DNA from 3 places in the Blautia sp. AM28-27 genome. Region 2 is predicted to be linked to each of the others. Evidence: predicted binding sites of a transcription regulator. Region 2 holds the regulator's gene; each other region holds the start of a gene.
What was found. Region 2 encodes Rex, which represses fermentation and respiration genes when NADH is low (regulators of the CRP and FNR family bind a similar motif). Its sites were predicted from a motif close to ATTGTTAANTANTTAACAAT; they were not measured.

Region 1 (3,821 bases), on a different contig from region 2:
ACGGGCCAGGATCACGGCCTTCTCGGTAGCCTCTTCCATATCTTTATGAATCCAGGAACACTGCTCACGAATGTTTGCAATCTCCAGCTGATACGGGTTCAGACCCGCTTTTTCTGCTGCTTTGCGGAACGTTCCTTCATGCATACGAGGAGAGCAGGAACAGATAACAACGCCGGTCAGATGCTCGTTCTGAATGGCATCGATCACTTTCTGCTGACCTGTTTCGGAACACATATACTGATAATCCTCTGCATGTACAACACCCGGCTCTTTGCTGATGACATCAACAACTTTTTTAACATCAACGGTAGCCGCAATATTTGTACCGCAGTGGCAGACAAATACTCCTATTCTTTGCACTTTTCTCTCACCTTTCTGTGGATGGGTTGTTTTTTACTTTCTATATTTACGGAATGCACTCATCAGCAGCTGCTGCGGAGTCTCATCGTCCAGAAGTGCCGGAATTTCATCCGGGGAGAGATAATTCTCACCTTTCTGGCGGATGACAGAAAGACGGACTGCCTCGATCAGTTTGGCAGGTTTTACGTCTCTTGGACAGCGCTCTACGCATGCGAAGCAGGAGAGGCATTTCCAGATGGACTTGGAGTTCATCAGTGCTTCCACATCGCCGTTCTGTACATAGGATACGAACTGATGCGGACGGATGTCCATTTCGTTATAAGCAGGACAGGATGCGGAACATTTACCGCATTTCATACATTTTCTGGTATCCACACCGGCGATGGCACGGATTTCATCGGATGTTGCAATTTTCATGCCTGCACCTCCTCTTTGATGCCGAGTGCTTCTGCAAGAAGCTCGGTAAAGTAGGTAACCGGAAGACCTTCTTTTGTTCCGTTATTGCGCAGGTTGTACATGCAAAGCGGACATGCAGTGATCAGTTCTTCTGCTCCTTTGTAGGATGCGGATACCATGATCTGGTCTACCATGTTGGATGCCATTTTCTTTTCTTTGAGGGATATGTAGCCGCCGCAGCACTCATTTCTCATCGGATATACGACCGGTGTCGCGCCAAGGGCCTTGATAAAGTCTTCAATGATTGTCGGATTTTCCGGATCGTCAAACTGCATTGTGGTGCTCGGACGAAGCAGCATACAGCCGTAATATGCGCCGATTTTTCTTCCTTTTAATGGGTTTACCACTTTCTCTTTGATCTTGTCAAATCCAACGACGTCACGCAGCACTTCCAGATAATGAAGTACTTTCGTTTCGCCAAGATATGGCTCGGAAAGAGCCATGTAGTTGTTTACTTTTGTCTGAATGTCTTCTACATTCGCCATGTCATCGTTTACGCGTTTGATCACGTGATGACAGGCGGAACAGACTGTGATCAGATCCTGTCCTTTTTCTTTGGCGTCTGCTAAGGCGCGAACCGAAGAAAGTTTTGTGGCGATTTCATCGGATGCCTGTGGATACACAGCTCCGCAGCACTGCCAGTTTTCAATTTCTTCCAGTTCAAATCCCAGAACTTTTGCGCACTCTCTGGCATAATGATCCAGATCTTTTGCTTTGTTCTTCAGCGTACAGCCCGGAAAATAACTGTAGGTCATGGAATTGCTCCTTTCTTACTTGCTCCTGTTGGTTTCCATTTTTCCTGCGGTATCTTCTGTCCGGCACCGGAAAAGTTTCCGGTACTCTTTTTATGTACACCCGGCGGAAAATTTCTTCAGGCGCACGTTAAGGCAGTGGGAGATACCGCTCTTTCGCACTTTCTGCCACTGCCATAAATTTTATGTTTTGAGCTTATTGCCCGCTCTTAGTGCTCGATCTGTGCGATAACTGCTTTTAATGCGTCGGCACTTGCTTTGAGTTTTTCTACTTCCTCTTTTGTCATACGCATCGGAATCTTGCCCTGTACGCCTTTCGGTCCAACGAGGGTCAGTGTGCTTAAGCATACATCCTCGATGCCGTACTCACCGTGCATCATGGAAGATACGGTTGCTACAGAATCGGAAGAAGAAAGAATGGTTGCTACCAGTTTGCATACTGCAACAGATACTGCATAGAAAGTAGCTCCTTTGTTTGCAATAACCTGTCCGCCGGAAGTTCTTACGTACTCCAGCATAGCATCTTTGTCGATCTTGGTTACGTTCCTGCCCATTTTTTCTACGGTCTCGTAGTACTCGTCCAGACTGACACCGGAAACGTAAGCGCCGCTCCACGGAATGAAGGAAGTATCGCCGTGCTCACCGAATACGTAAGCGTGGATGTTTTTCTGGGCAATGTTGAGGTGTTCAGACAGTCCGCAGCGAAGTCTCGCGGAATCCAGCATGGTACCAGAACCAAGGATCTGGTTTTCCGGAAGTCCGGAGATCTTTGTAAACACGTAGGTCATGATATCAACCGGGTTGCTTACAATGATGTAGATGGCATTCGGAGCCGCTTTTACGATTTCCGGTGTGATGGATTTTAAGATGTTTACGTTGGTCTGGGTCAGCTCAATACGGGTCTGGCCAGGCTTTCTTGCAATACCGGAAGTAATAATTACGATATCAGAGTCCTTGGCATCCTCATACTCACCTGCGATGATGGAGACCGGATCGCGGAAGCAGGTACCCTGCGCGATATCCATAACCTCTCCCTCTACTTTTTTCTTGTTAATATCGATGAGAACAATCTCAGACGCGATGTCTTCGTTCGACAGTGTATAGGCGATCGTAGATCCAACGCTTCCAGCTCCAATGATGGTAATCTTGCTGCTCATAAATACTCCTTTCTAAAATACCCCTAGTTGGTTTTTGTGATTGATAAATTTTTCACTTTCCTTATCATAGCACTATGACAAGAATTTAACAAGTGTTTTTTTCGAGCATTTTCGTGAAATCTTTTTTCTCACTGAGCCCGTACGCTTCCAGAAGGGGTGTTCTGGATATATTTCAATACAATTATACCATTTTTTGTTCTTTTTCACAAGAATTCTTTCCAAAAACTTACAGCTTTGTCCTTCATCCCGCAGAATTCGTCTTTTTCCGCATGGTTCCCGGGTTTTTGCTTTCTGTGTTTAGTTTCACAAGTCTAACTTTCGTTCGTTATATTTTTAACAACTTTTCGTCATACGGGCTAGTTTCTGTCCTTCTTTTCTACATTTTGTAGGATGTATCCGCCAAATTTCCTGTCTGATTTTCATTTCTGCTGCCGCCAGACGCAAAAAAGACACGGATTTTTCTGTTCCGTGTCTTTTTTGCTCTGTTTTTTCTGTTTTTGCTTCTATTCTTCTGTTTCACGAGCCGTTGCCGCTTCGGCAAATGCATTTCCATATTCGGCAAGCGCCTCTTTTGCATAGACGGCATCTGACCGGTACGGCACATTTCCGTTTCCGACGTGCATCGTCACGTCCGCGCCTTTTCCAAGGATCAGAACAACCTCTCCCGGTACGGCGCCAAGAATCGCCTCCCGGATTGCTGCTCCGCGGTCCATGCGGATCTGGAAGGATGCACCTTCCTTTGCTATGTACCCGCCGATCTCCTCACAGATCGCCTGCGGATCTTCGTTTCCCGGATCATCCGGTACGAGGAAAATCCGGTCCGCCCGTTTTCCGGAAATCTCACCCATATCTTTTCTGCGGTTGAATGCTTTTCCGCCCGGGGTTCCGAACACAACGCTTACGCGGCTCCCCGGATATTCGAGTGCTACGGTATCAAACATTTTTTCAAAACTCAGGCCATTGTGCGCGAAATCCACGATCGCCGTGACCTCGCCCGCGCTGCTCTCATACGTCTCCATCCTTCCCGGAACGGTGACGCCAAGGAGGCTTTCCTTGATCAGCGAAACCGGGATTCCCATCGACCAGGCAGCCGCAA
Region 2 (3,821 bases):
CGCTTCCTGCCGGCTCACGCTGGCATTCTGCAATGGTCGTGTGCAGCAGCCGTGCAAGCTCTCCTACATGAGGCGTTAAAATTTTTTCTGCCCGGCAGCCCGAAAGAATCTCTGCATCTTCTGCAATCAGGTTCAGCGCATCTGCATCCAGAACAAGAGGAACTTCTGTGTGCTGCACCGTAAAAACGAGCAGTTCTTTTGCCGTCCGGCTTTTGGAAAGCCCCGGTCCCGCAACAACAGCGTCCGCCCAGGCGAGATCCTGCAGCAGGGCTTCTTCCGGAAGCGGCTCATCCTCCTTCCAGAAATCCGCCATTGCTTCCGGCAGGGCACAGAAAAGCGGCGTACGGTTTCTTTCCTCTGTCACAACCTTTACCATGCCGGCACCGGATGCAAGGACTGCCCTGGCACACAAAACAGCGGCTCCGCACATGGCACCGGAACCGGCAAGTACCAGCACCTTTCCGAAGGTTCCCTTATTTCCCATCGGCGTGCGGGTAAGAAACCGGTCCAGATCTTCTTTTTCCACTGAACCGTACCAGGGCGTCTCCTCTTCTCCTGCATCAAAGCCGATTCCGATATCACGGACCAGGACCTCTCCGGCATATCGTTTTCCGGGATCAAAAAGAAGCCCTGGCTTTGCACAGGCAAATGTCACCGTGGCTCTGGCTTTCACCGCCGCATCAAGGACCTCTCCGGTATCCGTGTGGATCCCCGAAGGGATGTCCACGGCAAGAACAGGAACACCGCTTGCGCAGATTGCTTCCACTGCCCTCCGGTACTCCCCTGCCAGCGGACGGGATACGCCAATTCCAAAGATGGCATCTATGATAACAGTATATTCCCGGAAATCCGGATTCTTAACCTCACGGACCCCATAATTTTCCGCAATTTTCTTCTGTGCTCTCATGCCTTCACTGTATTTTTCCGGATTTCCAAGACAGAACAGTTCCGCATCCACCCCTTTCGTCTTTAAAATCCGTGCAATTGCCGCACCGTCCCCTCCATTATTTCCGGGACCGCACACAGCAAGGACTTTTCCTGTATCCCATGTTCCATTTTGAAGCTCCTCCACGCAGGACAGCGCCGCGCGCTCCATCAGTACCAGGGACGGTACCCCCATGGTTTCGATCGTATTGCGGTCTGCCTGCTTCATCTGTGCTGCTGTAAGAATCCGTTTCATCGCTTTTCCTCCTTTTCCTGCCTTATCCGGAAAGTGAACAGAAAAAGTCTCCGGTTTCCCGAAGACTCTCCTGCTTTTGTTTTGGTTTCTTAATTGTTCTTTGGATGCTCCGCCTCATATCTGGTCAGATTGTAGGAGAGACGCATCAGACTTTCGGAAAGATGGACGTTCTCGACGATCACATCTTTCGGAAGTTTTAAGTTTAGATCGGTATGTGCAAAATTCCAGATTGCTTTTACACCGTTGTCCACGAGAATCTCTGCCATCTCTACCGCTTTTGCTTTTGGCAGTGTCAAAGCCGCAATCTCTACATGGTGTTCCTTGATAAATTCCGGAAGCTCGTCCGCCATGCGGATTTCAATTCCGCGCACGGAGATTCCTTTTAATACCGGGTTGACGTCAAAAATACCGACCGTTTTGAATCCGCTTCTTTCAAAGGCCGCATAATTGGCAAGTGCCTGTCCCAGATTTCCGGCTCCGACAAAAATCATATTGTGGACTCTGTCCAGACCTAAGATTTTTCCAATCTCGCTGTACAGATACCGCACGTTATAACCATACCCCTGCTGGCCGAAGCCGCCGAAATTATTTAAATCCTGGCGAATCTGGGAAGCTGTCACTTTCATCCGCTCGCTCAGCTCACCGGAAGAGATCCGTTCTACTCCGTCCTCCAGCAATTCGCCCAGGTAACGATAATATCTAGGAAGTCTTTTGATAACTGCCCGCGAAATTCCTTTTTCTTCCAAGATAAATTCCTCCTTATTTACACCTGCATATATTCATATTATATATGGTTGATAGAAAATTGTCAAAGATTTCTTGAAATTTTGTGTATTACTCTCTATAATAAGGATGGTGTATTATGTCAAAATACAGAAATATGTTATCTGGAGGAACCACATGATTCTTGCATGTCAGAATATCTCGAAAGCATTCGGGACAACGGAAATTATCAAAAATGCATCTTTTCATATAGAAGAACGCGAAAAAGCCGCACTGGTCGGCATCAACGGCGCCGGAAAATCGACGCTGTTAAAAATCATCATCGGCGAAATGAGGGCCGATGAGGGAGAGGTCATCCTCTCCAAAGGAAAGACGATGGGCTATCTCGCCCAGCATCAGGATCTGACCGGACACCTTTCCATTTACCAGGAAGTGCTGACCGCGAAACAGAATCTGATTGATATGGAGGAACGCCTCCGTCAGATGGAAAGTGATATGAATACAAAATCCGGTGCAGAGCTGGATGAACTTCTTTCCACCTACACCCGCCTCTCCCATACCTTTGAACTGGAAAACGGATACGCGTACCGCAGTGAAGTCGTCGGTGTTTTAAAAGGTCTTGGCTTTTCCGAGAGCGATTTTGAAAAACAGGTGGACTCCCTCTCCGGCGGTCAGAAGACCCGCGTGGCACTTGGTAAACTGCTGCTCACCAAACCGGACATCATTCTGCTCGACGAGCCGACCAACCACCTCGATATGGACTCGATCTCCTGGCTCGAAACGTATCTTTTAAATTACAGCGGAGCCGTCCTGATCGTCTCCCATGACCGTTACTTTCTCGACCGCGTTGTCACAAAAGTCGTTGAAGTGGACAATAAAAAAGTAACAACTTTTGAGGGAAACTATACCGCCTACAGTCAAAAAAAAGCAATGCTCCGTGAAGCCGCTTACCATGCCTGGGTCAACCAGCAGCAGGAAATCCACCATCAGGAAGAAGTCATTGCAAAGCTGAAATCTTTCAACCGCGAGAAATCCATCAAACGCGCCGAGAGCCGTGAAAAAATGCTGGACAAAATGGATGTGCTGGAAAAGCCGACCGAAGTACGCTCCGATATGCGGATCCGTCTGGAACCGCGCATCACAAGCGGAAACGATGTGCTGACCGTCGAGCACCTCTCCAAAGCCTTCCCGGGACAGACGCTTTTCCAGGATCTGAATTTCGAAATCAAGCGCGGGGAGCGCGTCGCAATCATCGGAAACAACGGAACGGGAAAAACGACGATCTTAAAGATCTTAAACGAAGTCATCCGCCCGGATGTCGGCTCTTTTACACTTGGAAGCCGTGTACAAATCGGTTACTACGATCAGGAGCATCAGGTGCTCCACATGGAAAAGACCATTTTCCAGGAGATTTCCGACGCGTATCCATATCTGACAAACACCGAAATCCGAAATGTGCTGGCCGCCTTCCTGTTTACAAACGACGATGTCTTCCAACCGATTCATACCTTGAGCGGCGGTGAGCGCGGACGAATTTCCCTTGCCAAGCTGATGCTCTCGAACGCCAACTTCCTGATCCTCGACGAGCCGACCAACCACCTCGATATCGTCTCTAAAGAGATTCTGGAAAATGCACTGAAGGACTACACCGGAACGGTGCTATATGTCTCCCACGATCGTTATTTTATTAACCAGACCGCAACCCGGATTCTGGAGCTGACGGGACAGACACTCGTCAACTATATCGGAAATTACGATTACTATCTGGAGAAAAAAGAAGAGCTGACCCGCATCTATGCTCCTGCTGCCGATGCCGCCGCTCCGGAAGAAGCAGCGGCTCCTTCCGAAGCCTCCTCCACAAAGCTGGACTGGAAAGCGCAGAAAGAAGAACAGGCACGTCTCCGCAAGAAAGAAAACG
Region 3 (3,821 bases), on a different contig from region 2:
TTATACCGGTCTGCTCGGCTACGTCGGTGCAAAAACCGGTCTGTCACTTGATCTTTTGTCCCAGAGAGCTTTTGGCGAAAAAGGTTCCTATCTGCCGTCAGCCATGACCAGCTTTACGCAGATCGGATGGTTTAGTGTCGGCTCCTTCGTTTCCGGCGGAACCGCAACTCCGAACTTCGCACGTTTTGCAAAGAACGGAAAATCTGGTGCCATCACCACGGTTGTGGCTTTCTTTATCGGAAATTCCCTGATGTTTTTCTTCGGTGCTGTTTCTTCGATCTTTGTCGGCGGAAACGATATCTTCGAGGTTATGGTCCGCCTGAACCTGTTCTACCTGGCTGTTCTCGTTCTCGGTCTTAATATCTGGACTACAAACGACAACGCTCTGTACACCGCAGGTCTTGGTCTTGCCAACATCTTCCATCAGAGGAAAAAACCGATGGTTCTCCTTTCCGGTATCATCGGAACGGTTGCCTCCGTATGGCTGTACTACAACTTCTGCGGCTGGCTCAACATTCTGAACTGTACCCTGCCGCCGGTCGGCATGATTCTGGTGCTCGCCTACTTCATGAACAAAGAGGACTTTGAAACCGATCAGCCGAAACTTAAAACCGTAGACTGGTTTGCGGTTGCCGGTGTCATTCTCGGTGCCATTGTTGCGAACCTCTTACACTGGGGCATCGCTTCCATCAACGGCATGGTTGTTGCCGCTGTATGCTACTGTGTCGGACAGGCCGTAAACAAAAGAAAATAGGCAAAATCGTCCTGAATATGTTCCTGTATCTTATCTCCGGAACATGTTCAGGGCTTTTTATTTTTTCGGATTCGCGTTATAATATATGCATAACTCTGCATAGTTACAATTTTCGAAGCGAAAGGAAACTGCCCGGATGATCCATTCCACCGTATCTGCTCCCAAAGGAGAAAAAACAAAATACCGTCTTGCCGAATCCATGAAGGAGTGCATGAAAACAACCCCTGTCGAAGAGATCACCGTGCGCCAGATCTGTGAAATCTGTGGTGTTACCCGCCAGACCTTCTACCGCAATTTTCTCGACAAATACGATCTGATCAACTGGTATTTTGATAAATTACTGACAAAATCCTTCGAACATATGGGTCGCGGAACGACCGTTTTTGACAGTCTGGAAAAGAAATTTACCTATATTCAGAAAGAAAAAGCTTTTTTCGCCGCTGCCTTCCGCTACGACAAGCAGAATTCTCTGCGTGAGCACGATTTCGATCTGATTCTCGCGTTCTACGAAAATCTGATTCACGAAAAAAGCGGCAGTCCGGTTTCACCGGAAATGCATTTTCTTCTCGAAATGTACTGTCAGGGTTCCATCACCATGACCGTAAAATGGGTGCTTACCGGCATGGATCTGACACCTTCCGAGTTTGCCGCTCTTCTCGTCCGGGCAATGCCGGAAGACTTAAAAAAACTGTTCCGGAATCTGCAGCTGCTCTCTTAGAGCGCGTGTCAAAGTGGGGCTTGCAGATTGCGGAAATGGTTTTTCAGACACTCTCTGGTTATTTTTCACAAATTTTGTTCTGTTGTTTTTGTCACAATGGCGATTTTTTTTAAAGTGTTACACTTCGCTTCTTCTGTCACTTTCTTTTTCCCTTCCGGATTTGTTAATATAATAACAAGTTCAGTAAAACCATTTATTCATTTTAGAAGGGAGTTTTTCAATCATGGCAAATCGTATTAATTTAAATGCAACCTCTTATCACGGAGCAGGCGCTATTGCCGAGATCGCAAATGAAGCAAAGGCACACGGCTTCAAGAAAGCTTTCGTATGCTCTGACCCGGATCTGATTAAATTCAACGTTACTTCCAAAGTAACCGATATTCTGACCGCAAACGGACTCGACTATGAGCTTTACAGCGATATCAAGCCAAACCCGACCATCGAAAACGTAAAACACGGCGTAGAAGCTTTCAAGGCATCCGGCGCTGACTATCTGATCGCCATCGGCGGCGGCTCTTCTATGGATACCTCCAAAGCCATCGGTATCATCATCGCAAACCCGGAGTTTGAGGATGTCAGAAGCCTTGAGGGCACCGCACCGACCAAAAATCCGTGTGTACCGATCATCGCCGTTCCGACTACAGCCGGTACTGCTGCAGAGGTTACCATCAACTACGTTATCACCGACGTAGAAAGAAAACGTAAATTCGTATGCGTTGACCCGCATGATATGCCGATCATCGCAGTTGTTGACCCGGATATGATGTCCTCCATGCCGAAAGGCCTGACCGCTTCCACCGGTATGGACGCTCTGACTCACGCAATCGAAGGCTACACCACAAAAGCTGCATGGGAAATGACTGACATGTTCCATCTCAAAGCCATCGAACTCATCTCCAAATCTCTGCGCGGTGCTGTCGCAAACACCAAAGAGGGACGCGAAGGAATGGCTCTTGGCCAGTACATCGCAGGTATGGGCTTCTCCAACGTAGGTCTTGGAATCGCTCACTCCATGGCACACACCCTTGGTGCTGTTTATGATACCCCACACGGTGTTGCATGTGCCATGATGCTTCCGATCGTTATGGAATACAACCAGGAGTGCACCGGTGAGAAATACCGTGAAATCGCACGTGCCATGGGCGTTGCAGGTGTAGACGAAATGTCTCAGGAAGAGTACAGAAAAGCAGCGATTGATGCTGTTAAGAAGCTGTCCGCAGACGTTGGAATCCCATCTGTTCTCGAGGCAGTCAAAGAAGAAGATCTGCAGTTCCTTGCAGATTCCGCACACGCAGATGCCTGCGCACCGGGCAATCCGAAGGATGCAAGCGTAGAAGATCTGAAGGATCTGTTCCGCAAAATCATGGCGTAACGAACACAATTCGTTTCCCACATGCGAAGCGGATATTCGCAATCCGCTTCGCTACTTGCTCATAACCAAATAACTGCTCCGCAGTTTATCAGAAGGAGCTTGCACTCCTCCTGATACAAGCAAGTCCCCATCCACTGCTTATTGCTTTTCGCAATGGAAGCAGGGGACTTACTTGATTCGGTTAAATCACCCCGGAAAACAGAAATTTTTATCCTGTTTTCCGGGGTGATTTCTCTTTTTATTCTACTGTATTTCCGTCTGCATCCACAGTCACAGTATTGACCGTTGCATTATCGAGAACCATATTGATCATGCGCTCCATCATGATGTTGCGCACTACCGTATCTTCCCCGTAATAGTCATTGGCTGCCTTCAGGAAATCTTCCTGCGACATATTGGCATTGGCTGCCTCGTCGTTTAAGATCTGCTGGTAATCCTGGTCATCTGTTGTCCAGCCTTCTGCCTCTTTTACGGCATCCAGAAGGAGGGCACTTTTTGCCATCGTTCCTGCATACGTTGCTTTCTCCTGATTGTAGGTCGCTCTGTCCGCATACTGCTCCAGATAGTCGTCCAGGGAAATGCCGTAATTCTGAAGATAAGCGGTATACCGTTTATCGTAATCTTCTTCGCCAAGGGTGATATAGGATTTCGGAATTTTGTGAAACGTACAGCCGTCTGCCACCTGCTGCATCGCGTCATTCTGCAGATTATTTTCCGCTGTCGTCTCATTTGCAGCCTCCAGCTCTGCGCGTTTTCCGGCACGGTATTCCTCCACAGTACTGTAATCTGTATTCTCTGCTACCCATGCATCGTCGAGTTCCCATCCATCAATGTTTTCTGCCGGGCGGGTAAACGCATTTACCGTAACGGTAAACACAACATCTTTTCCTGCCAGATCGGTACTCTGATAGCTGTCAGGGAATTTCAGGTTCAGATCCTTTGTCTCCCCTGTTTTCATTCCAATGACACCATCCTCA

Region 1: the regulator Rex is predicted to act here: its motif matches at 2,799-2,818, upstream of DW743_RS05945 (L-lactate dehydrogenase).
Region 3: the regulator Rex is predicted to act here: its motif matches at 1,632-1,651, upstream of fucO (lactaldehyde reductase).

Annotation. Positions count from the first base shown of each region.
Region 1 is NZ_QUJK01000002.1:388,212-392,032, reverse strand. Features, by position in the region: gene DW743_RS05960 (CoB--CoM heterodisulfide reductase iron-sulfur subunit A family protein) at 1-360, opposite strand, end outside; gene DW743_RS05955 (4Fe-4S dicluster domain-containing protein) at 394-777, opposite strand; gene DW743_RS05950 (CoB--CoM heterodisulfide reductase iron-sulfur subunit B family protein) at 774-1,571, opposite strand; gene DW743_RS05945 (L-lactate dehydrogenase) at 1,778-2,725, opposite strand; gene DW743_RS05940 (Mur ligase family protein) at 3,229-3,821, opposite strand, start outside.
Region 2 is NZ_QUJK01000001.1:848,948-852,768, reverse strand. Features, by position in the region: gene DW743_RS04070 (NAD(P)H-hydrate dehydratase) at 1-1,180, opposite strand, end outside; gene DW743_RS04065 (redox-sensing transcriptional repressor Rex) at 1,270-1,926, opposite strand; gene abc-f (ribosomal protection-like ABC-F family protein) at 2,081-3,821, shown strand, end outside.
Region 3 is NZ_QUJK01000029.1:3,418-7,238, reverse strand. Features, by position in the region: gene DW743_RS17465 (cytosine permease) at 1-754, shown strand, start outside; gene DW743_RS17460 (TetR/AcrR family transcriptional regulator C-terminal domain-containing protein) at 891-1,472, shown strand; gene fucO (lactaldehyde reductase) at 1,696-2,844, shown strand; gene tig (trigger factor) at 3,083-3,821, opposite strand, start outside.